One region of the Streptomyces sp. BRA346 genome, then DNA from elsewhere that is predicted to be linked to it. Evidence: riboswitches for the same ligand, from Rfam matches in the RefSeq annotation. Region 1 holds a riboswitch; each other region holds the start of a gene.
The links. A riboswitch is a leader RNA that binds a small molecule or an ion and turns the genes downstream of it on or off. The one in region 1 is predicted to bind thiamine pyrophosphate.

Region 1 (7,487 bases):
GGCCGGGCCGGGCGCCTCGCTGCGGCGTGACGGACCAGGGAGAGACCGGGGGCGTGGCGTCCCGGCTTGGTGGGGGTGGGCCAGCAGGGGCCGGTGCAGAAGTAGTCCACGCCGGGCTCGGCGAGGGCCGCGTCCACCTCGGCCTCCGCGTGCGTGGAGCGCCCGATCAGCGGGCCGTCGCCGAGGATGGCGCGGGCCGCCGGGACGGGCAGGTCGCCCTGGCCCAGGTGGAGCACGCCGGCACCGGCGGCGTGGGCGACGTCCGCCCGGTCGTTGACGGCGAGCAGCTTGCCGTGGCGGCGGCAGGCGTCGGCGAAGACGGCGAGGTGATCCAGCTCCTCGGCGGCCTCCATGCCCTTCTCCCGCAGCTGGACGATGTCCACCCCGGCCGCCAGCACGGCATCCAGGAACTCCGGCAGGTCGCCCTGGCGCTTGCGCGCGTCGGTGCACAGGTAGAGGCGGGCGTCGGCCAGCTGCTCGCGTGCGGTCATGGGTGGGTTTCCCCCCGGATCGTGCGGCGTACGGGCAGGGTCGGCCCCGCCCGTACGCCTGGTGGTTCAGAAGTGGATCAGAAGTGGTTCGGAGAACGGCGGGCGACGTCAGACGGCGAGCGCCTGCGCGCGCCGCTTCACTTCCGTGCCGCGATTCTCGCGCAGCGCCTGGGCCGGGGTGCCCGGCAGGCTCGGGTCAGGGGTGAAGAGCCACTCCAGCATCTCCTCGTCGCTGAAGCCGTCGTCCTTGAGCAGTGTCAAGGTCCCCACGAGGCCCTTGACGACCTTGCCGTCACCGATGAAGTCGTCGGGCACCTGGAGCACCCGGTTCTCGCCACGGCGCACCGCGATCAGCTGGCCCTCCTTGACCAACTGCCTCACGCGGGTCACCTCGACGCCGAGCCGGTCGGCGACGTCGGGGAGGGTGAGCCAGGCGGGGACGAGAGCATCGATCTTTGCGTCAATCTCGGTCACAGAACAAGCCTGCCATCTGGGACTGACAGTGGGTAGCCGGGCGTCCGCCGTGCGGGCCGCCGGATGCGGGGCCCGCACGGCGGACGCCCGGCCCCGCCCCCTGCTCACGGGGGTACCGGCGGGTCACAGAACGGCCGACTTCAGCGGCACCGACGGATCCGTGGCCCGGGTCCGGTCCAGCCGGGCGCCGCGTTCGATCAGCTTGCGGCCCTGGGCCAGATCGCGCGGACGGCCGACCGCCAGCAGGGCGACCAGGGCCCCGTCCCGCAGCCAGCACACCGACCAGGCGGCGCCGTCCGGGTCGCCCCGCCAGACCAGTTCGTCGGCGTCCGAGTGGTGCCCCGCGTACTGCACGAACCTCCCGAACTGCTCGGACCAGAAGTACGGCACCGGGTCGTAGACCTGGCCGGGGAAGTGCGCGGTCCGGCTGCCGACCACGTTGGCGGCGACCGTCCGCGGCCCCTGGAGCGCGTTGTCCCAGTGGTGCACCAGCAGCCGGGTCCCGTAGCGGGCGGACGGGAAGGACGCGCAGTCGCCGACGGCGTACACGTCGGGCGCCGAGGTGCGCAGCCCCGCGTCGGCGGCGATGGACCGGTCCTCGGCGAGTTCGACGCCCGAACCGGCCAGCCAGCCGGTCGCGGGCCGGGCGCCGATGCCGACGACCACCGCACCGGCCCGCAGCCGGGTGCCGTCGCCGAGCTGGAGCCCGTTTTGGTCGAGCGCGGTGACCCGGGCGCCGGTGACCAGGGTGGCGCCGTAGTCCGCGTACCAGCCGGTCATGTGGGCGGCGACCTCCGCCGGGAGGGCGCCCGCCAGCGGCCGGTCCGCGGCCTCGACGACCGTCACCGTGCAGCCCGCCTCGCGGGCCGCGGTCGCGAACTCCGCGCCGATCCAGCCCGCCCCCACCACCACGATCTCCTGCTGCGCGGCGAGCACCGGGCGCAGCCGTTCGGCGTCGTCCAGGGTGCGCAGCAGATGGACGCCGGGCACGCCCTCGCTGCCGGGCAGGGCGACCGGCTCGGCGCCGGTGGCGATCACCAGGACGTCGTACGGGACCGGGCCGGACCCGGTCTCGACCGTGCGCCCGTCCGTGTCCAGCCCGGTCACCGGGACGCCGAGGCGCAGCTCGATGCCGAGCGCGGCGAAGTCCACGTCGAACGCGGACCCTTCGGCCTTGCCGAGCAGCACGGCCTTGGACAGCGGCGGCCGGTCGTACGGCTGATGGGGCTCGGCTCCCAACAGCAGGATCTCCCCGGTCCAGCCCTGCTCCCGCAGCGCCACCGCGGTCTGCACCCCCGCCATCCCAGCGCCGACGATCACCACCCGCTGTCCGCCGCCACCCGCCGAGGACGCCATCGTCTTCGTCGTCTCATCGCTCACACGATCACTGTATTGCGGCAGGTGGGGCGGACCGGAGAGCGCACGACGAGATCTCGGGCACAGCCCGACGGACCGGACGGCCCGTCGTACCGGGGCGCGGGGCTTCGTGCCCGGCACCGCCCGGGACGCTCCCTTCCGGGCGATTCGGGGCGCGTACTAGGGTGGCGGGACAGAGCACTCGCGGGAGCCCGGGCGCACCGGGCTGAGAGGGAGGCTGGCGCGGCCTCCGACCGTACGAACCTGATCCGGGTCATGCCGGCGAAGGGAGGGGGCGACCAGCCCATGCACACCCCACATGAAACGCCTCAAGGCAACGCCGCACCGTACGACGTCCTCGTCATCGGCGGCGGCATCATCGGCCTGGTCACGGCCTGGCGGGCGGCCCAGCGGGGCCTGCGCACCGCCGTCGTCGACCCGGCGCCCGGCGGCGGGGCCGCCCGGGTCGCGGCCGGGATGCTGGCGGCCGTCACCGAGCTGCACTACGGCGAGCAGACCCTGCTCGGGCTGAACCTGGCCTCGGCGCGCCGCTACCCGTCCTTCGTGCCGGAGCTGGAGCAGGCGAGCGGCCATGACCTGGCCTTCCGTACCTGCGGGACGCTCTCGGTCGCGCTCGACGCGGACGACCGGGCCCATCTGCGCGAGCTGCACGGCTTCCAGCAGCGGCTGGGACTGGACGCACAGTGGCTCACGGGGCGCGAATGCAGGCGCCTGGAGCCGATGCTCGCGCCGGGCGTACGCGGGGGCCTGCGCGTCGACGGCGATCACCAGGTCGACCCGCGGCGGCTGGCGGCGGCGCTGCTGGCGGCGTGCGAACGCGCCGGGGTGGTCCTCCACCGCGTCCGCGCCGAGCGGCTGCTGCTGAACGGCGACGGCGACCGCGCCACCGGGGCCGAGCTGGCCGACGGCGCGCGCACCCGGCTGACCGCCGGGCAGACCGTACTGGCCGCGGGCAGCCTCAGCGGGCGGCTCCCCGGCGTGCCCGAGGAGGTCCTGCCGCCCGTGCGCCCCGTCAAGGGCCAGGTCCTGCGGCTGTCGGTGCCCGGCCCGTACGCGCCCTTCCTGTCCCGGACCGTGCGGGCCGTGGTGCGCGGCGGGCACGTCTACCTCGTCCCGCGCGAGAACGGCGAGCTGGTCGTCGGCGCGACGACGGAGGAGCTGGGCTGGGACACCACCGTCACCGCGGGCGGGGTGTACGAGCTGCTGCGCGACGCCCACGAGCTGGTGCCCGGCATCACCGAACTGCCGCTCGTCGAGACCCTGGCCGGGCTGCGCCCCGGCTCCCCCGACAACGCCCCGCTGCTCGGCCCGACCGAGCTGCCCGGCCTCCAGCTGGCCACCGGCCACTACCGCAACGGCGTCCTGCTCACCCCGATCACCGGCGACGTCATGGCCGAGGCCCTGGCGAGCGGCGAACTGCCGCCCGAGGCGCGGCCGTTCTCCCCGCGGCGCTTCGCGGCGACCCCGCCTCTCCCCACCGCAGCAGTACAGGAGCACACCGCATGACCGTGACCGTGAACGGCGAGCCCCGCGAGCTGCCCGACGGCACCACTCTCGACGGGGTCGTCGCGACCCTCACCCAGGCGCCCTCGGGCGTCGCCGCGGCCGTCAACGAGACGGTCGTCCCGCGCGGCCAGTGGCCCGCGACCCCGCTCGGCGACGGCGATCGCGTCGAGGTCCTCACCGCGGTCCAAGGAGGCTGAACCCCCATGTCCCACGCCACGACGCTGGATCAGGTCCTCACCGACGCCGATCCGCTCACCATCGCCGGTACGACCTTCGGCTCCCGCCTGATCATGGGAACCGGCGGCGCGCCCAGCCTGGACATCCTGGAACGCTCGCTGATCGCCTCCGGCACCGAGCTGACCACGGTCGCGATGCGCCGCCTCGACCCCACGGTGCAGGGCTCGGTGCTGTCCGTACTGAACCGGCACGGCATCCGCCCGCTGCCCAACACCGCGGGCTGTTTCACCGCCGGTGAGGCCGTGCTGACCGCCCGGCTCGCCCGCGAGGCGCTGGGCACCGACTGGGTGAAGCTGGAGGTCGTCGCCGACGAGCGCACCCTGCTCCCCGACCCCATCGAGACGCTGGACGCCGCCGAGACCCTGGTGGACGACGGCTTCACGGTCCTGCCGTACACCAACGACGACCCGGTTCTGGCCCGCAAGCTGGAGGACGTCGGCTGCGCCGCGATCATGCCGCTGGGCTCGCCGATCGGCTCCGGCCTCGGCATCCGCAACCCGCACAACTTCCAGCTGATCACCGAGCACGCCGGAGTCCCGGTGATCCTCGACGCGGGCGCGGGCACGGCGTCCGACGCGGCGCTCGCCATGGAGCTGGGGTGCGCGGCCGTCATGCTGGCCTCGGCCGTGACGCGCGCCCAGGAGCCGGTGCTGATGGCCGGGGCGATGCGGCACGCGGTCGCCGCGGGGCGGCTGGCGCACCGGGCGGGCCGCATCCCCCGCCGCCACTTCGCCGAGGCGTCGTCCCCGGCCGAGGGGCTGGCCGCGCTCGACCCGGAGCGGCCCGCGTTCGCGTGACGCGGCCGTACGGAGTGGTACGGGGCGGCCTACCGTGGAATGCGGAGGTGGTCGCCGTGAGGGAGCCGACAGCCGTGACCGTGGCCGACCGGATCGAGCGCGAGGCGTACGTCCCCGCCCCCATCGACCGGGTCTGGCGGGTGCTGACCACGCCGGAGCACATCCGCACCTGGTACGCCCCCGGCGGCTGCGAGATCGACCCGCGTCCCGGCGGCACCGTCCGCTTCCGCTGGGACGAGCACGGGGAGTTCCACGGCCGGGTCGAGCGCGCGGTCCCCGACGCACTCTTCCGCTTCCGGCTGGCCCACGCCCCCGACCGCGCCCCGCTCGGCCCCGGCCAGTCCACCGTGGTCGAATTCACGCTCTCCCCGGAGGGCGCGGGCACCCGCCTCCGCCTCGCCGAGACCGGCATCCGCGCGCTCGACCTCCCGGACGAGGCCAAGGCCAAGCACGCCGAGTACGCCGCCCTGGCCTGGACCTCCGCCCTGGAGGAGCTGGCCGCCCTGGCCGCGGCCTCGCACAACTGAGGCACAGGTCACCGTTGTGTCGCAGTCCGCACCGGAGATGGGGCGGGCGGCCCGACGCGGCGCTGACGGCTCGTAGACTGCGTTCTCGTGGATACGACGCTCCAGGACCCCCTCGTCGGGCAGGTGCTCGACGGCCGCTACCGCGTTGAGGCGCGCATCGCCGTGGGCGGGATGGCGACGGTCTACCGGGCCGTCGACACGCGGCTCGACCGCGTCCTCGCCCTGAAGGTGATGCACCAGAGCCTCGCCTCGGACGCCGCCTTCGTGGACCGCTTCATCCGCGAGGCCAAGTCCGTCGCCAGACTCGCGCACGCCAACGTGGTGGGCGTCTACGACCAGGGCACCGACGGCGCCCACGTCTACCTGGCCATGGAGTACGTCGCCGGGTGCACCCTGCGCGACGTGCTGCGCGAGCGCGGCGCCCTCCAGCCCCGTGCCGCGCTGGACATCCTGGAACCGGTGCTCGCCGCGCTCGGCGCCGCCCACCGCGCGGGCTTCGTCCACCGCGACATGAAGCCGGAGAACGTCCTGATCGGCGACGACGGCCGGGTCAAGGTCGCCGACTTCGGCCTGGTCAGGGCCGTGGACACCAACACCAGCGCGTCCACCGGATCCGTCCTGGGCACCGTGTCCTACCTCGCGCCCGAGCAGATCGAGCACGGTACGGCCGACACCCGCGCCGATGTCTACGCGTGCGGCGTCGTCCTGTACGAGATGCTCACCGGCTCCAAGCCGCACGGCGGCAGCACCCCGGCGCAGGTCCTCTACCAGCATCTCCACGAGGACGTCCCGCCGCCGTCCGCCGCCGCGCCCGAGGTCGCGCCGGAGCTGGACGGACTGGTCGCCTCCGCCACCGCGCGCGATGTGGCGCTGCGGCCCGCGGACGCCGTCGGACTCCTCGGCCAGGTGCGGACGGCGCGGGCCGCCCTCACCGACGCCCAGCTCGACGCCGTACCGCCGCAGGCCCACGAGGAGGCGCTCGGCGGCGGTTCCGAAGACCGTACGACGGTGATCCCGCGCCCGGCGGGGGCCGTGCCGCAGGACGAGGTGAACCACACCAGCCGCCTGGAACTCCCTCAGGACCCGCCCGAGCCGCGGCCGCGCCGCCGTCTGCCGCGGCGCGGGGTGGTGACGATCGTCGCCGCCGTGCTGCTGGCGCTCGGCATCGGCGCCGGGGTCTGGTACATCAGCGCCGGGCAGTTCACCAACGTGCCGTCCGTGCTGAAGATGGACCGCGCGGACGCGGAGAAGAAGCTCGAGAGCGCCGGTCTGGACGTCAAGGTCGTCCAGGACTACAGCGACGTCGTCGACAAGAACAAGGTCATCAGCACCAAGCCCGGCGTCGGGAGTCGCATCCGCTCCACCGGCACCGTCACCATCCACGTCTCCCAGGGGCCGCCGCGCGCCGAGGTGCCCAATGTCGTCGGCCGCCCCCTCACCGAGGCCAAGGCGAAGATCGCCGACGCCGGGCTGACGGTGGGCACCGTGACCCGCGACTTCAGCACCGAGACCCCACAGGGCTCCGTCCTCGCCACCACCCCCGGCCCGGACGCCGTCCGCCGCCCCGACACGCCCGTGAACATCGTGGTGAGCAAGGGCGAGCAGCTCGACATCCCGGACGTCATCGGCGACGACCCGGCCGACGCCCGGTCCGAGCTGCGCGAGGCGGGCTTCAAGGTCAAGTTCGCCGAGCGCCGGGTGTTCTCGGAGGAGGACCGCGGCACGATCGCCGAACAGTCCCCGTCCGGCGACGAGGGCGCCAAGGGCGACACGATCACCCTCACCCTCTCCAAGGGCCAGCAGATGATCGAGGTCCCGGACGTCGAGGGCGACAACATCGACGACGCGAAGCGAGAGCTGGAGGACGCGGGCTTCACGGTCAACGTCGACAAGCCGCTGCTGTTCCCGGGCGACACGGTGAAGGACCAGTCGGTGTCGGGCGGCGACAAGGCGCCGAAGGGAAGCGAGATCACGATCACGGTGAAGGGCGGCGTCTTCTAGCGCCGGCGGCCCCCGCAGAACGCACCGCGAGGTCCCACCCCAGCCCGGGTGGACAGCCCGGCGTCACCGATCACGTC
Region 2 (7,487 bases), on a different contig from region 1:
GGACCGCTCCGAGCTGCGCCGCGCCGAGTCGGCGATGATCCGCAGCCGGGGACACTGCAACACCATGGGCACGGCGTCCACCATGGCCTGTGCCGCCGAGGCGCTGGGCATGACCCTGCCCGGCAACGCGGGGCTCCCCGCCCCCGACAGCCGGCTGCTGGAGCTGTCCCACGCCGCGGGCAACCGCATCGTCGACATGGTGCGCGAGGACCTGCGGCCCAGCGCCGTCCTGACCGCGGAGGCGCTGCGGAACGCGGTGCGCGCGGTGGCCGCCATCGGCGGCTCCACCAACGCGGTCGTCCATCTGCTGGCCCTCGCCCGCCGGGTCGGGGCGGACTTCGGCCTGGACGACATCGACCGCGCGGGCCGCGGGATCCCCCTGCTCGCCGATGTGCAGCCCGCCGGATCCCACCTCATGGAGGACTTCCACCGCGCCGGTGGCCTGGACGCCGTCCTCGGGGAGATCAGGGACCACCTGGAACCGGCGCTCACCGTCTCCGGCCGCCCCCTCACCGAGCAGCTGTCCGGCCTGTCCAGTACCGACACCACCGTCATCCGCACCGCGGACGAGCCGATCGCCCACCGGGCCGGGCTCGCCGTGCTGCGCGGCAACCTCTGTCCCGACGGAGCCGTCATCAAGCCCGCCGCCGCGACACCGGAGCTGCTCAGCCACCGGGGCCGCGCCGTGGTGTTCGACGGGATCGAGGACTTCCGTACCCGGATCGACGACCCGGACCTGGACGTCGACGCGTCGGATGTGCTGGTCCTGCGCGGCTGCGGACCGCGCGGCTACCCCGGCATGCCCGAGGTGGGAAACATGCCCCTGCCGCCCGCGGTGCTCCGGGCCGGAGTGCGGGACATGGTGCGGATCAGCGACGCGCGGATGAGCGGAACCGCCTTCGGCACCGTCGTCCTGCACATCGCGCCCGAGTCGGCGGCGGGCGGCCCGCTCGGGCTGGTACGGACCGGCGACTGGATAGAGCTGGACGTCGAGCGGCGCCTGCTGAGGCTGGACGTCCCCGACGAGGAACTCGCCGCACGGCAACCGGTGACCGCCGCCGCGCCACCGGCCACCGGCGGATGGGAGCAGATCTACCGCGACCACGTCGAACAGGCCGACCGCGGCGCCGGACTGGACTTCCTCACCGGCACCCGCGGATCCTTCGTCGCCCGCGAATCGCACTGACGTGACGCCCACAGCGGGGGCGGACGTGACGCCCACAGCGGGGTCACAGGAACGACCCAGGCCCGGGAAAGGTTCGCCCCCTACTCTCCGGGCATGCCCACGACGCGCTCCACGGACGACGCACTGGCGCAGACCGCCGTACGAGCCCTGATCTCCCAGGCGGAGCTGACCCCCAAACCGGGCCTCGCGGACACCCGCGACCTCCAGGCCCGCGCCACCGGCACCGATCTGCTCGCCCTGCGCTGGTCGGCCAAGTCGCTGGCACCCGGGTTCGCGGCCATGGCCGCCGCCGCCCGGCGCCCCGGCGAGCCGACGCGTGCGCTCCGCGAGGAGCTGGGCGCCATCGGCCGCTGCGCCGAGTGGACCATGGCGCGGGCCGGTGGCGGCCCGGTCACCGGCCGTCTGCACCACGGGGCGCTGTGGGTGCTGGGGCTGCTGGTGGCGGCCGCCGCCCTGGAACCCGGCGCCGCCCCCGGGGATCTGACCGCCACCGCCCGGCAGCTCGCCGCCCACGCCGACCGTGGCGCCCCGCGCAAGGCCTCGGCGGGCTCGCAGGTGTCCGCCACTTACGGGGCGGCGGGCGCGCGCGGTGAGGCGCGGGCCGCGTTCCCGCACGTACGCCGCGCCCTGGACGCCCTGTCCGCGGCGCGGACCGCGGGCGCCACCGAGACACAGGCCCGGCTCGACGCGCTGCTCACCGTGATGAGCACACTCCAGGACACCGGGCCGCTGTACCAGGCGGGGCCGCCCGCCCTGCGGCGGGTGCAGGACGGGGCGCGCGGTGTGTTGGAGGCGGGCGGCGCCGCGACGGAGCGGGGCGCCGACGCCCTCGCCGCCCTCGACGCCGAGCTGCGCGCCCAGGGCATCGCGCCCCGGGGGAGTGCCGCGCTGCTGGCCGGGGCGCTGTTCCTGGACGCGCTCCCGGCCCGGGCCCGCCCCCGGGGCCACGGGGCGAAGGGTTAGCCTGAGGTCGCTCCACCGACACGGGGTGCCCCGCACGGGGCTGAGATCACACCCGTCGAACCTGAACCAGTTAGCACTGGCGGAGGGATGTCATCGATGCCGATGCCGCATGCTGCCACCGACCCGGCGACCACCGGCGCGGAATCCGTCTTCGACGGGCGGATGCCCACCGCGCCCGGCGATCTGCGCGTCGAGGCGCGCGGTATCGCGCCGGTTCCGGAAAACCACCGCTACGGCGGGCCGGGGCGCCTGTTCACCGTGTGGTTCGCCCCGAACCTGACCATGACCGGCGTGTTCACCGGCACCGTCGGCATCTCCCTCGGCCTGGACTTCGCCACCGCGCTGGCCGCCGTCGTCCTGGGCACCCTCATCGGTGCCGTGCGCACCGCGTACCTGGGCGCCTGGGGCAGTCTGACCGGCGCTGGGCAGCTGCCCCTCGCGCGGCTGGCGTTCGGCCGGGCCGTCACCGTGCCCGGCGTCCTCCAGTGGCTGTCGTCCGTCGCCTGGGACGCCCTCATCGGCCTGTTCGGCGGTGACGCGCTGGCCCGGCTGTGCGGGCTGCCGTACCTCGCGTACTACGCCGCCTTCCTCGCGGCGCTCCTCGTCTACGGCCCGCTCAGGATGCGCCGCCGTACGACCCGGTGAGACACGGGCGTTTTCGCCCGTATCCGCACGTCACACGGCATCCGGCGACCGCGCTCCGCGGCGGGCGTGGCACCCTGGGCTCCTGTTGAATCCCGCACCCCCGAGGAGACGTGCCACGTGCCGCAGAACCAGCCAGCGGAGTCCATCGCCGCCCCGGCGGTGCTCGCCGAGGAACGCAGACTCCACAAGGACCTCGGCTTCTGGGGCCTGACCGCGATCGGGTTCTCCAACATCCTCGGCTCCGGCTGGCTGTTCGCGGCCCTGTACGCCGCCCAGACCGCCGGGCCCGCCGCGCTGCTGTCCTGGATCGCGGCGGGTGTGCTGTGCGCCCTGATCGCCCTGGTGATGGTGGAGCTGGGCGCCACCCGCCCGGAGGGCGGCGGCACCGTGCGGTGGCCGCTGTACGCGAGCGGGCGGCTGGTCGGCACGATGGTCGGCTGGTCCGTCGTGCTGTCCGTCGGCGGTACGGCCGCGGAAATCAGCGCGATCATGCAGTACGCCGCGCACTATCTGCCGGGGCTCTACGACAGCGGCCGCCTCACCCTCCCGGGACTCGGCGTGGCCGTCGCGCTGAGCGTCGTGCTCACCGCGCTGAACTGGTTCGCCGTGCGGATATTCGCCCGGCTCAACAACCTGGTGTCGGTGTTCAAGGTCGTCGTCCCCGTGGTCACCGTGATCGCCCTGTTCCTGTCGGGCACCCACTCCGGGCGCCTCACCGAACACGGCGGTTTCGCACCGTACGGCTACGCGGCCTGCCTCACCGCCCTCGCCGGCGGCGGCATCGTGTACTCCGTCAACGGGTTCCAGGCGCCGCTGGACTTCTCCGGCGAGGCCCGCAATCCGCGCCGTTCCGTCCCGGCCGCGGTGCTCACCGGCATCGGCCTCGCCGTGCTGGTCTACCTCGGGCTCCAGCTCGCGTTCCTGTACACGGTGCCGGACTCCGCGCTGGGCGACGGCTGGCAGGGCGTCAACTTCGAGTCGCCCTTCGGTCAGCTCGCCCTCATCCTCAATCTGCACTGGCTGGCCACGCTGCTGTACGCGGACGCCGTGATCTCCCCGGGCGGCTCCGCCTACGTGGGCGTGGCGATCAACGCCCGGCACACCTACGCCCTCGCCAAGAACGGGCTGCTGCCCCGCTTCTTCATGCGCATCGACCCCGCGTCCGGCATGGCGCACCGCGCGCTGCTGCTCAACCTCGCGGTCATCGTCGTCTTCATGCTGCCGTTCGGCGGCTGGCAGGACATCGTGAGCGTGATGGGCGACATGTATCTGCTCATCTACGCGGCCTCGGCGGTGGCCGTCGCGGTGTTCCGGGCGCACGACCGGGAGCGGGGAGTGCCCCGGGCGGAAGGGCAGGTGCCGGGGGTGCGCTGGATCGCACCGCTCAGCTTCGTCGTGGCCAGCGAGTTCGTGTTCTGGTCCGGCTGGGACGACCTGCGGCTCGCGCTGCCCCTCGTCCTGGTCGGCGTCCCGCTCTTCCTGCTCCAGCGGCGCGGCACCGAAAACGGACTCCCCGCGCTCGGCGAGCTGCGGCACGGTGCCTGGCTGGTGTCCCACCTCGCCGCGCTGACGCTGCTGTCGTGGCTCGGCACCTTCGGCGGTTCCGGCCGTCTTCCGGCGCCGTACGACACGATCGCGGTGGGCGCTCTCGCGTTCGGCGTGTTCGGGTGGGCGGTGCGCTCGGGCGCCGCGCACCTCAGGACGGGCGCCGCGGACGCGCCGCCGGCGGCCCAGGCGGTGTGAGCACCTGCCGCCGCAGGCACAGCCGGAAATCCCCTGGCGCGGCGCTGCTCCTTCACCGATGATCGAAAGCCCACCGGCCGTGTACGACCCACCGCATACGGAGGATTGAGACGCGATGAGTGCTCGGAGTGCGCGACCCCTCCCCGAGAGCACACCCGCAGCGAAGGGGGTGGACGCGCGCGGTGTCGGCGCGTTCCTCGACGCGCTGGAGGCGGCGCCCGGCATCGAGCCGCACAGCCTGATGATCGTGCGCCACGGGCAGGTGGTCGCCTCCGGCTGGTGGGCGCCGTACACCCCGGACCGGCCGCATCTGCTCTACTCCATCAGCAAGAGCTTCACGGCGACGGCGGCCGGATTCGCGGTGGCCGAGGGGCTGATGAGCCTCGACGACACGGTGCTGTCCTACTTCCCCGAGTTCGACGCCGACATCACCGACCCCCGCAGCCGGGCCATGCTCGTCCGGCACGTCGCGTCCATGGCCAGCGGCCATCTGACCGAGACCCGGGAGCAGGCGTTCGCCCGCGACCCGGCCGAGCCCGTCCGCGGTTTCCTGCTGACCCCGCCCGACCGCGACCCCGGTACCGTCTTCGCCTACAACCAGCCCGCCACGTACAGCCTCGCCGCGATCGTCCAGCGCGTGACCGGGCAGTCGCTCACGGACTATCTGCGGCCGCGGCTGTTCGACCCGCTGGGGATCGAGGAGACGGCCTGGCTCCAGCGTCCGCCCGGCCGTGACCTCGGTTTCAGCGGCATGTTCGCCACCACGGACGCCCTCGCCCGGCTGGGCCTGCTGTATCTGGGCGACGGGGTCTGGGAGGGCCGCCAACTGCTGCCCGCCTCCTGGGTGGCCGAGGCGACCCGGGTGCACATCACCAACGACGACGGCACGGGCACCAAGCCCGACTGGCAGCAGGGATACGGGTTCCAGTTCTGGCGGTCCCGCCACGGCTACCGGGGCGACGGGGCGTACGGGCAGTTCTGCCTGGTGCTGCCCGAACACGACGCGGTGGTCGCCATGACCGCGGACACCGAGGGGATGCAGGCGGTGCTGGACCTCGTATGGCGGCATCTGCTCCCGGCGTTCGGCCCCGCGCCCCTCGACGGCCGCGAGGACGACGACGCGGCCCTGCGGCGGCGGCTCGACGGCCTCCAACTTCCGCCGACGTACGAGAAGTTCGCGGCGGTGGACCACGGAGCGGCCACGACCTTCACCCCGGCCGGTGGCCTCTGCGCGGACCAGCCCGCGCTGGCGGAGGTGACCGTCGCCGCCGACGGCGACGGTGGGTGGACCCTCTCCCTGGCGGAGGGCGCGTCGAGGCTCGATGTGCGGCTCGACGCCTCGGGGTGGACCGTTCGGGAGGGCACGGACCAGCGGGTCCCGACGGCGGCGAACGGCGGCTGGACCGACCCGGACACCTTCGTGGCCGACATCGGGTTCCTGGAGACCCCGCACCACCTCGACGTGACCTGTTCGCGGGCCGACCGGACCTTCACCGCGCGCTGGCGCACGACGCCGCTGCACCCGGCGCCGCTGCCCGCGATGGGAGTCCCCCGCCGCGCCCAGGGGTGAACCCGGCAACCATTGCCCGCTCGGCGGCGACTGTCGCACGGACGATTCCCCCGAGCTGAGGATGGTGTGGTCATGGCGGCCCAGTGGCGGCGCATACGAGGAAACGGCGGGCGCGGAGCGGGCGCGGTGGTGTGGGCGGTGCCGCTGGCCGTGGCCCTGACGGTCGGTCTCGCCCCCCAGGGGCCCGGCTCTCCGGCGGACACGAGCCCGGCGGACACGAGCCCGGTGGCCGCGGTCTGGGCCGATGGTGTCGCCGACGGGTTCGCGTCGGTCAACGCGCTCGGCCAGAACGGCACGTACGGGGGTCGTGACGGCAAGACCGTGACGGTGCGCACCCTGGCCGACCTGGAGAAGTACGCGACGGCTGCCGAGCCGTACGTCATCGTGGTGGCCGGGGCGATCACCATGGATCCCAAGGGCAAGGAGATCAAGGTCGCTTCGGACAAGACGATCGTGGGCCGGGGGACCGCGGGCGAGATCGTCGGCGGCGGCTTCTTCCTCGGGCAGGGCGTGCACAACGTCATCATCCGCAACCTGACGATCCGCGACTCGTACATGGGCACGTGGAACGACAAGGACCACGACTTCGACGCCATCCAGATGGACGGCGCCCACCATGTGTGGATCGATCACAACGACCTGAAGCACATGGCCGACGGCCTGATCGACAGCCGCAAGGACACGACGTACCTCACGGTCTCCTGGAACCGGCTGCAAACGCACAACAAGACGTTCGGCATCGGCTGGACGGAGAACACCACGGCCGACATCACCATCCACCACAACTGGTTCCGGGAGACGGAGCAGCGCAACCCGTCCACCGACAACGTCGCGCACGCGCACCTGTACAACAACTACCTCCAGGACGCCCCGGGGACGGACATCACCTCCTCCTACGGCAACTACTCGCGCGGCAACACCAAGATGGTGCTGGAGAACAGCTACTTCGAGGGGATGAAGAACCCCGTCATCAAGGACGCCACCGCCTCGATCGTCCGGCGGGGCAACACGTTCGTGGGCACCAGCGGCCGCAACGAGAGCGGGGGCACCGCCTTCGACCCGAAGACGTACTACCCCTACACCCTCGACGCCGCCGCCAAGGTGCCGTCGGTGGTGAAGTCCGGTTCCGGACCCGGCGGCACCCCGGCGCGGTAGCGGGCCGCGGCCCACGAAGAGCGTCAGCCCCGGCGGGCCGGGCCCGTGGACTTCCTGTTCGCAGTGCACCTCGGCCGCGTACGCCGTCCTCCTGCTCGGGATGGGCGGCGAGGGGTGGCACCAGACGGTGCCGGACCGGGTCCTGCTCACCCTGCTGGGCGGGGTGCTCGCGATGCTGGCGTACGTGGCGTTCCCGGCCTGGGAGACACCGCGGATGCTGGACCG
Region 3 (7,487 bases), on a different contig from region 1:
GCCGCTGCCACACCTCCAGCGGGGTGCCGGACTGCGCGATCCTGCCGTCCTCCATGACCACGACCCGGTCGGCGAGCGCGAACGCCTCGCCCTGGTCGTGGGTGACGGCGAGGACCGTGGTGCCCAGCCGGGCGAACAGCTCCCGCAGCTCCATGACCAGCCGCTCCCGCAGCCCGCGGTCGAGCTGGCCCAGCGGCTCGTCCAGCATCAGCAGCCGCGGCCGGGGCGCCAGCGCGCGGGCGAGCGCGACACGCTGCTGCTCACCGCCGGACAGCGAGTCGACGGGCCGCCGCTGCGCGCCGGGCAGTCCGACCAGGTCGAGCAGTTCGGCGACCCGGCGGTCCGCCTCCGCGCGCCCCGCTCCCCGCATCCGCAGCCCGAAGGCGACGTTGCCGCCCACGTCGCGCTGTGGGAAGAGCTGATGGTCCTGGAACATCAGCCCCACCCCGCGCCGATGGGTGGGCACGCCGCTCTGGTCGCGGCCCGCGAGCCAGACCCGGCCGGAGGCGGCGCGCTGGAGTCCGGCCACCACACGCAGCATCGTGGACTTGCCGCTGCCGCTGGGGCCCAGCACACAGACGGTCTCGTGCTCGGCGACGTCCAGGTCGACGGCGTCGAGCGCGTCGTTGCGGCCGTAACGGACCGTCACCTCGTCCAGTCGCAGCAGCGTCATCAGGCTCCCCGCGCTGTCAGACATGTCAGAACTCCCCCGAGCGGTCGGTCCGGATGCGCTCCAAGACCAGCAGGGAGCAGGCGCACACCAGCATCAGGATCGTGCTCAGGGCCATCGCCTGCCCGTAGCTGAGCTGTCCCGCGCGGCCCAGGAAGCGCGCGACGGCCACCGGGAGGGTGGGGAGGTCGGGCCGGGCGATGAACACCGTGGCCCCGAACTCGCCGAGCGACACGGCGAACGCGAAACCCGCCGCGACCGCCAGCGCCCGCCCCACCAGCGGCAGGTCCACCTCGCGCCAGGCGCGCAGCGGGGACGCGCCGAGCACGGCGGCGGCCTCCCGCAGCCGGTGGTCCACGGCCCGCAGGACGGGCAGCAGGGTGCGGACGACGAAGGGCACGCCCACCAGGGCCTGGGCGAGCGGCACGATGAGCCAGGAGGCGCGCAGGTCCAGCGGGGGTTCGTCGAGCGCGATGAGGAAGCCGAAGCCGACGGTGACGGCGGAGGTGCCCAGCGGCAGCATCAGCAGCGCGTCGAAGCCGCGGACGAGGCGCCCGGCCCTGCGGGTGAGCGCGGCGGCGGCGAGGCCGCCGACGAGGACGGCGAAGACGGTGGCGACGGCCGCGTACTGGAGGGAGTTCCCGATGGCGTCCACGGGGGCCACGAAGAAGGTGCCGCCGCTGTCGGCGGCGGACTGAAGCGCCCGGTAGTACGTGAACCCGTAGCCGTCCGGCCCGTGGAGCGAGCGTTCCACCAGCACCGCGAGCGGCAGCACGATCAGCAGCGCGACGACGGCCAGCACCCCCGCGAGCAGCCCCCACTGCGCCGGGCCCTGGGGACGGCGCGCGGTCCGGGCGGCGTCGACGAGCCGTAGCGCGCCCTCCCGGCGGCGTACGGTCCAGGCGTGCAGGGCGAGGACGGCCGCGACCGCCGCGAACTGCACGAGGGTCAGCACCGCGGCCGTCGGCAGGTCGAGCAGCTGCGCGGTCTGCCGGTAGATGGCCACCTCCAGGGTGGCGTAGCGCGGACCGCCGAGGATCTGGATCACGCCGAAGGAGGTGAACGTGAACAGGAAGACCATCAGCGCGGCGGCGGCCACGGCGGGGCCCAGCGCGGGCAGGGTGACCCGGCGCCAGGCCGCGAGGCGGCTCGCGCCGAGCACCCGGGCGGCCTCCTCCTGGCGTGGGTCGAGCTGCGCCCACAGCCCGCCGACGGTGCGGACGACCACCGCGTAGTTGAAGAAGACGTGGGCCAGCAGGATCGCCCAGACGCTGGTGTCGAGCCGTATCCCCCACAGCTCGTCCAGCAGCCCGCCGCGCCCGAGCAGCCCCAGGAACGCCGACCCGGCGACGACGGTCGGCAGCACGAACGGCACGGTCACCACGGCGCGCAGCAGCCCCTTGCCGGGGAAGTCGAAGCGGGCGAAGACATACGCGCCGGGCAGCGCGACCGCCAACGTCAGCCCGGTCGAGGCGGCAGCCTGCCAGCCGGTGAACCACAGGGTGTGCAGGACGGACGGGTCGCCCAGCACCTCGGGTATCCGCTCAAGGCGCCACCGGCCGCCGACGCGCAGCCCGCGGGTGACGATCGCGGCCACGGGATACGCGAAGAAGACGCCGAAGAACGCGAGCGGCACGGCCATGAGGGCGAGCCGCAGGGCGGTGCCGCGTGCCTTCCCCTCGCCCTTCTCACGGTTCTCGCGGGGCTCTACAGAACGAGCGAGGACCATGCCTTGACCCAGGGCTCACGGTTCTTGGCTATCTTCCGCGGGGGCAGGGTGGCCGGGTCGGCGACCTTGACCCCGTACCGGGTGAAGACCTCCGGCAGCTCGGCGCCCTCGCGCACCGGATTGACGTACATGTTCAGCGGTACGTCCTCCTGGAATCGCTTGGTCAGCAGGAAGTCCAGCAGCGCCTTGCCCCCCTTGGTGTTGCCCGCGCCCTTCAGCAGCCCGGCGAACTCCGTCTGCCGGAAGCAGGTGCCGTCCGCCACCCCGGTCGGGGCCTTGGCGGGCTTCGACTTCGCGTCCGCCACCTCGGCGGGCGGGCTGGAGGCGTACGAGACGACGAGCGGCTTGTCGCCCTTGGCGCCGCCCGCCGAACCGGAGAAGCGGTCGTAGTACGCCTGCTCCCAGCCGTCGACCACCTCGACGCCGTTGGCCCGCAGCTTCTTCCAGTAGTCGCGCCAGCCGTGGTCGCCGTAGCGGGCGGCGGTGCCGAGGAGGAAGGCGAGACCGGGGGACGAGGTGGCGGCGTTCTCGGTGACCAGCAGGTTCTTGTACGCGGGCTTGGTCAGGTCGGCGAACGTCTTCGGCGGCGCGAGCTTCTTGCGCTCGAAGTAGGCGCGGTCGTAGTTGACGCAGATGTCGCCGTAGTCGACCGGGGTGACGCGGTGCTTCGCCCGGTCGAGCTGGAACGCCGCGGGGACCTTGTCCAGGCCCTTCGCCTCGTACGCCGTGAACAGGTCGTTGCCGAGCGCGCGCGAGAGGAGGGTGTTGTCGACGCCGAAGAACACATCGCCCTGCGGATGGCCCTTGGACAGGATCGCCTGGTTGACGGCGGCCCCCGCGTCACCACCGGCCTGTACCCGCACCTTGTAGCCGGTCGTGCGGGTGAACTCCTTGAGGACGGCCTTGGACGCCGCGAACGAGTCGTGCGAGACCAGGGTGACGGTCTTGGAGTCCTTGCCGTCCGCCGCGTCCCCGCCGCAACCGGTGAGGACGCCGGTGCCGAGGGATCCGACGAGGGCGGCGGTGACGGCACGCCGAAGATGGCTGTTCATGGTGAGGCTGACTCCCTACGCCGGTATGACCCGGATCAGGTTGGAGGGTCTGCGGCCGTGCCGCACTCTCAGCGCTGTCGCGCTCCCCTGTCGGAATGTTCATTTGTGCGCCGCGATACGACGGTTGTGCGGCGCTTGTGCGAAGGCACCGTATCAGCCGTATCAGTCGGCGGTTCTCAGCGCTCCGTGGCCGCCAGCTGGCCGCACGCCCCGTCGATCTCCTGCCCCCGGGTGTCCCGGACGGTCACCGGCACCCCGTGCCGCTCCAGGGCGGCCACGAACGCCTTCTCGTCCTCGGGCCGGGACGCCGTCCACTTGGAGCCGGGCGTCGGGTTGAGCGGGATGAGGTTGACGTGCACCCGGTGGCCCTTGAGCAGCCGGCCGAGCAGGTCGGCGCGCCACGCCTGGTCGTTGATGTCCTTGATCAGGGCGTACTCGATGGAGATCCGTCGGCCGGACTTCTCCGCGTACTCCCACGCCGCGTCCAGGACCTCGCGCACCTTCCAGCGGGTGTTGACCGGGACGAGGGTGTCGCGCAGCTCGTCGTCGGGCGCGTGGAGGGAGACCGCCAGGCGGCACTTGAAGCCCTCGTCGGCGAACCGCAGCATCGCCGGGACCAGTCCGACGGTCGAAACCGTGATTCCGCGCTGCGAAAGACCGAGCCCGTCGGGCTCGGGGTCGGTGAGCCGGCGGATGGCACCGATGACCCGGTTGTAGTTGGCCAGCGGCTCGCCCATGCCCATGAAGACGATGTTGGACAGCCGGGCCGGGCCCCCGGGGATCTCTCCGTCCCTCAGGGCCCGCATGCCGTCGACGATCTGGTGCACGATCTCGGCGGTGGACAGGTTGCGGTCCAGACCCGCCTGGCCGGTGGCGCAGAACGGGCAGTTCATGCCGCAGCCCGCCTGGGAGCTGATGCACATGGTGACCCGGTCCGGGTAGCGCATCAGCACGGACTCCACGAGCGTGCCGTCGAAGAGCCGCCACAGGGTCTTGCGGGTGGTGTCGTTGTCGCAGCTGATGTGCCGCACGACGCTCATCAGGTCCGGCAGCAGCCCGGCCGCGAGCTTCTCGCGCGCGCCGGCCGGTACGTCGGTCCACTGGGCGGGGTCGTCGGTGTACCGGGCGAAGTAGTGGCGCGACACCTGAGCGGCCCGGAAGGGCTTCTCCCCGAGGGCGGCGACGGCCTCGCGGCGCTCGGCGGGCGTGAGGTCGGCGAGGTGCCGCGGGGGCTTCTTGGCCCCACGCGGCACGGCGAAAGTGAGTTCTCCGGGCTTAGGCATGGCCGTACCAGTGTCGCAGACATGCGGAAGGCCCCGCGCCACGGGCGGCGCGGGGCCCGGAGAGTGCGATCCGTTACGCGGCTCAGCCGCCGCCCACGAAGATCACGAACAGCAGCCACACCACGGGAGCGGTGGGCAGCAGCGAGTCGAGCCGGTCCATGATCCCGCCGTGGCCGGGCAGCAGCTTGCCCATGTCCTTGATGCCGAGGTCACGCTTGATCATGGACTCGCCGAGGTCCCCCAGGGTCGCGCTGACCGCGACGGCGAGGCCGAGCAGCAGCCCCTGCCACCACACGCCGTCCTCGATGAGGTACTGCATGCACAGCGCGCCGACGACCATCGCGAACGCCACCGCGCCCAGCAGCCCCTCGCGGGTCTTGCCGGGGCTGATGCGGGGTGCGAGCGGATGCTTGCCGAAGCGCCAGCCCACCGCGTATGCACCGGTGTCGCTCACCACGGTCAGCAGCAGGAAGGTCAGCACCCGCCACGGGCCGTCCTCGGCTGCCAGTATGAGCGCCACGAAGGTGGCGAGGAACGGCACGTAGAAGGCGGCGAAGACGCCCGCCGTGACATCCCTGAGGTAGTTGTCGGGCGGCTCGGTCATCCGCCACACGAGCACGGCGAGCGCCGTGAGCGACACCGCCACCCACGCGCCCTGCGCCCCGCGCACATAGCCCGCGACGACCATGGCGACGCCGCCGACGGCGAGCGGCACCAGGGGGACCCGGATGTCCTTCCGCTCGGCCAGCCGGGAGGTCAGCTCCCACAGCCCGACGACCACGGCGACCGCTATCACGCCGATGAACACCGGCTTGTAGATGAAGAGCGAGGCGACGATGATCACGCCCAGCCCGACGCCCACCCCTATCGCGGCCCGCAGATCGCGGCCCGCGCTCTTCTTCTTCGTGCCCTGACCACCGCCGTTGCCGGGCGCGCTGCCGGCGGACTCGGGGCCGGGGCCGGGGGGCGTCGGCGGCTGCCCGGCGGGCTGCCCCGGTCCGGGCCGCGGCTCCCGCTCATCGCGGAACAAGGGGCCGCCCGGCCGGGCGGCCCCCCGGTCGCGGCCGGCGGCGTCGCCGGGTTCGCCGCCTGCGTGCGGCACGGTGGGCATGGGGCGAGTCTGCGCCGCTTCGGCCACCTCGTGCGCGGGACCCGCCGAAGAAGGGGGCACCTCCCAGCCGTAGCCGGGGGAGGTGCCCTGATCAGTCGGTCCCCAGAGTCCGGCGCGTGGTGGGGCCCCCCAGGAAGAGTCGTTCATCAGACCTCGAGCAGCTCGGCTTCCTTGTGCTTGAGCAGCTCATCCACCTGCGCGACGTACTTCGCGGTGAGGTCGTCGAGCTCCTTCTCCGCGCGCCGGCCCTCGTCCTCGCCGACCTCGCCGTCCTTGATCAGCTTGTCGATCGACTCCTTGGCCTTGCGCCGGATGCTGCGGATCGAGATCTTCGCGTCCTCGCCCTTGCCCTTGGCGACCTTGATGAACTCCTTGCGGCGCTGCTCGGTGAGCTCGGGGAACACCACTCGGATGATGTTGCCGTCATTGCTGGGGTTGACACCCAGGTCCGAGTCGCGGATCGCCTGCTCGATGTTGCGCAGCGCGCTCTTGTCGAACGGGGTGATCACGGCCATGCGCGGCTCGGGCACCGAGAACGACGCGAGCTGGTTGATCGGCGTCAGCGCACCGTAGTAGTCCGCCACGATCTTGTTGAACATCGCCGGGTGCGCACGCCCGGTGCGGATCGCGGCGAAGTCCTCCTTGGCGACCACAACGGCCTTCTCCATCTTCTCCTCGGCCTCGAGGAGGATTTCTTCGATCACCACTTGCTCCTGGTGTTATCCGTAAGCAGAGCCTCGCCCCTGCGTGCGTCTTCTCCTGCACGGTGTCCGACCGGCAGGCCGTTGTCCATCCCCCGAACGAGCCGTCAGGCCCGCGAGTCCTGGTCACTCACGAGCGTGCCGATCTTCTCACCCTTCACCGCGCGCGCGATATTTCCTTCGGCGGTGAGCTCGAAAACCAGGATCGGCAGCTTGTTGTCCCGGCAGAGGGTGATCGCGGTGGCATCGGCGACCTTGAGGTCCCGGGTGATCACCTCGCCGTACTCCAGCGCGTCGAACTTGACCGCGTCCGGGTTCCGCTTGGGGTCGGAGTCATAGACCCCGTCCACCCCGTTCTTGCCCATGAGCAGCGCCTCGGCGTCGATCTCCAGGGCGCGCTGGGCGGCGGTGGTGTCCGTCGAGAAGTACGGCATGCCCATGCCCGCACCGAAGATCACCACGCGCCCCTTCTCCAGGTGGCGCACCGCGCGCAGCGGGATGTACGGCTCCGCGACCTGGCCCATGGTGATGGCCGTCTGGACGCGGGAGTCGATGCCCTCCTTCTCCAGGAAGTCCTGGAGGGCGAGACAGTTCATGACGGTGCCGAGCATGCCCATGTAGTCCGAGCGTGCCCGGTCCATGCCGCGCTGCTGAAGCTCGGCCCCGCGGAAGAAGTTGCCGCCGCCGATCACGATGGCGATCTCGGCGCCGTCGCGCACCACGGCGGCGACTTCGCGGGCGATGGCGTGCACGACATCGGGGTCGACCCCGAGTCCCCCGCCCCCGGCGAACGCCTCGCCGGACAGCTTCAGCAGGAAACGGCCGTGTCGGGCTGGGCCGTCCGCGTTCTTGTCGGCGGCCTGTTTGGCGTCCGCGCCGTGATTCATTGGAGATCTCCTCGTGCACATACGAAGAAGGCCACTGCCGGGTCCTGGTACGAC

Region 2: linked by a shared signal. The riboswitch ahead of LCH29_RS02590 (cytosine permease) and the one ahead of thiO (glycine oxidase ThiO) in region 1 are both predicted to bind thiamine pyrophosphate.
Region 3: linked by a shared signal. The riboswitch ahead of LCH29_RS22395 (thiamine ABC transporter substrate-binding protein) and the one ahead of thiO (glycine oxidase ThiO) in region 1 are both predicted to bind thiamine pyrophosphate.

Annotation. Positions count from the first base shown of each region.
Region 1 is NZ_JAIWIH010000006.1:159,602-167,088, reverse strand. Features, by position in the region: gene thiE (thiamine phosphate synthase) at 1-491, opposite strand, end outside; gene LCH29_RS10535 (Rv2175c family DNA-binding protein) at 600-965, opposite strand; gene LCH29_RS10530 (NAD(P)/FAD-dependent oxidoreductase) at 1,089-2,321, opposite strand; TPP riboswitch at 2,516-2,629, shown strand; gene thiO (glycine oxidase ThiO) at 2,628-3,848, shown strand; gene thiS (sulfur carrier protein ThiS) at 3,845-4,045, shown strand; gene LCH29_RS10515 (thiazole synthase) at 4,052-4,882, shown strand; gene LCH29_RS10510 (SRPBCC domain-containing protein) at 4,939-5,409, shown strand; gene pknB (Stk1 family PASTA domain-containing Ser/Thr kinase) at 5,497-7,410, shown strand.
Region 2 is NZ_JAIWIH010000002.1:210,716-218,202, forward strand. Features, by position in the region: gene LCH29_RS02580 (IlvD/Edd family dehydratase) at 1-1,186, shown strand, start outside; gene LCH29_RS02585 (triphosphoribosyl-dephospho-CoA synthase) at 1,280-2,149, shown strand; TPP riboswitch at 2,161-2,254, shown strand; partial or broken gene LCH29_RS02590 (cytosine permease) at 2,246-2,767, shown strand; gene LCH29_RS02595 (APC family permease) at 2,912-4,537, shown strand; gene LCH29_RS02600 (serine hydrolase domain-containing protein) at 4,653-6,107, shown strand; partial or broken gene LCH29_RS02605 (pectate lyase family protein) at 6,180-7,250, shown strand.
Region 3 is NZ_JAIWIH010000019.1:121,922-129,408, forward strand. Features, by position in the region: gene LCH29_RS22385 (ABC transporter ATP-binding protein) at 1-673, opposite strand, end outside; gene LCH29_RS22390 (ABC transporter permease) at 699-2,399, opposite strand; gene LCH29_RS22395 (thiamine ABC transporter substrate-binding protein) at 2,378-3,451, opposite strand; TPP riboswitch at 3,447-3,550, opposite strand; gene rlmN (23S rRNA (adenine(2503)-C(2))-methyltransferase RlmN) at 3,628-4,734, opposite strand; gene LCH29_RS22405 (phosphatidate cytidylyltransferase) at 4,817-5,992, opposite strand; gene frr (ribosome recycling factor) at 5,992-6,549, opposite strand; gene pyrH (UMP kinase) at 6,654-7,433, opposite strand.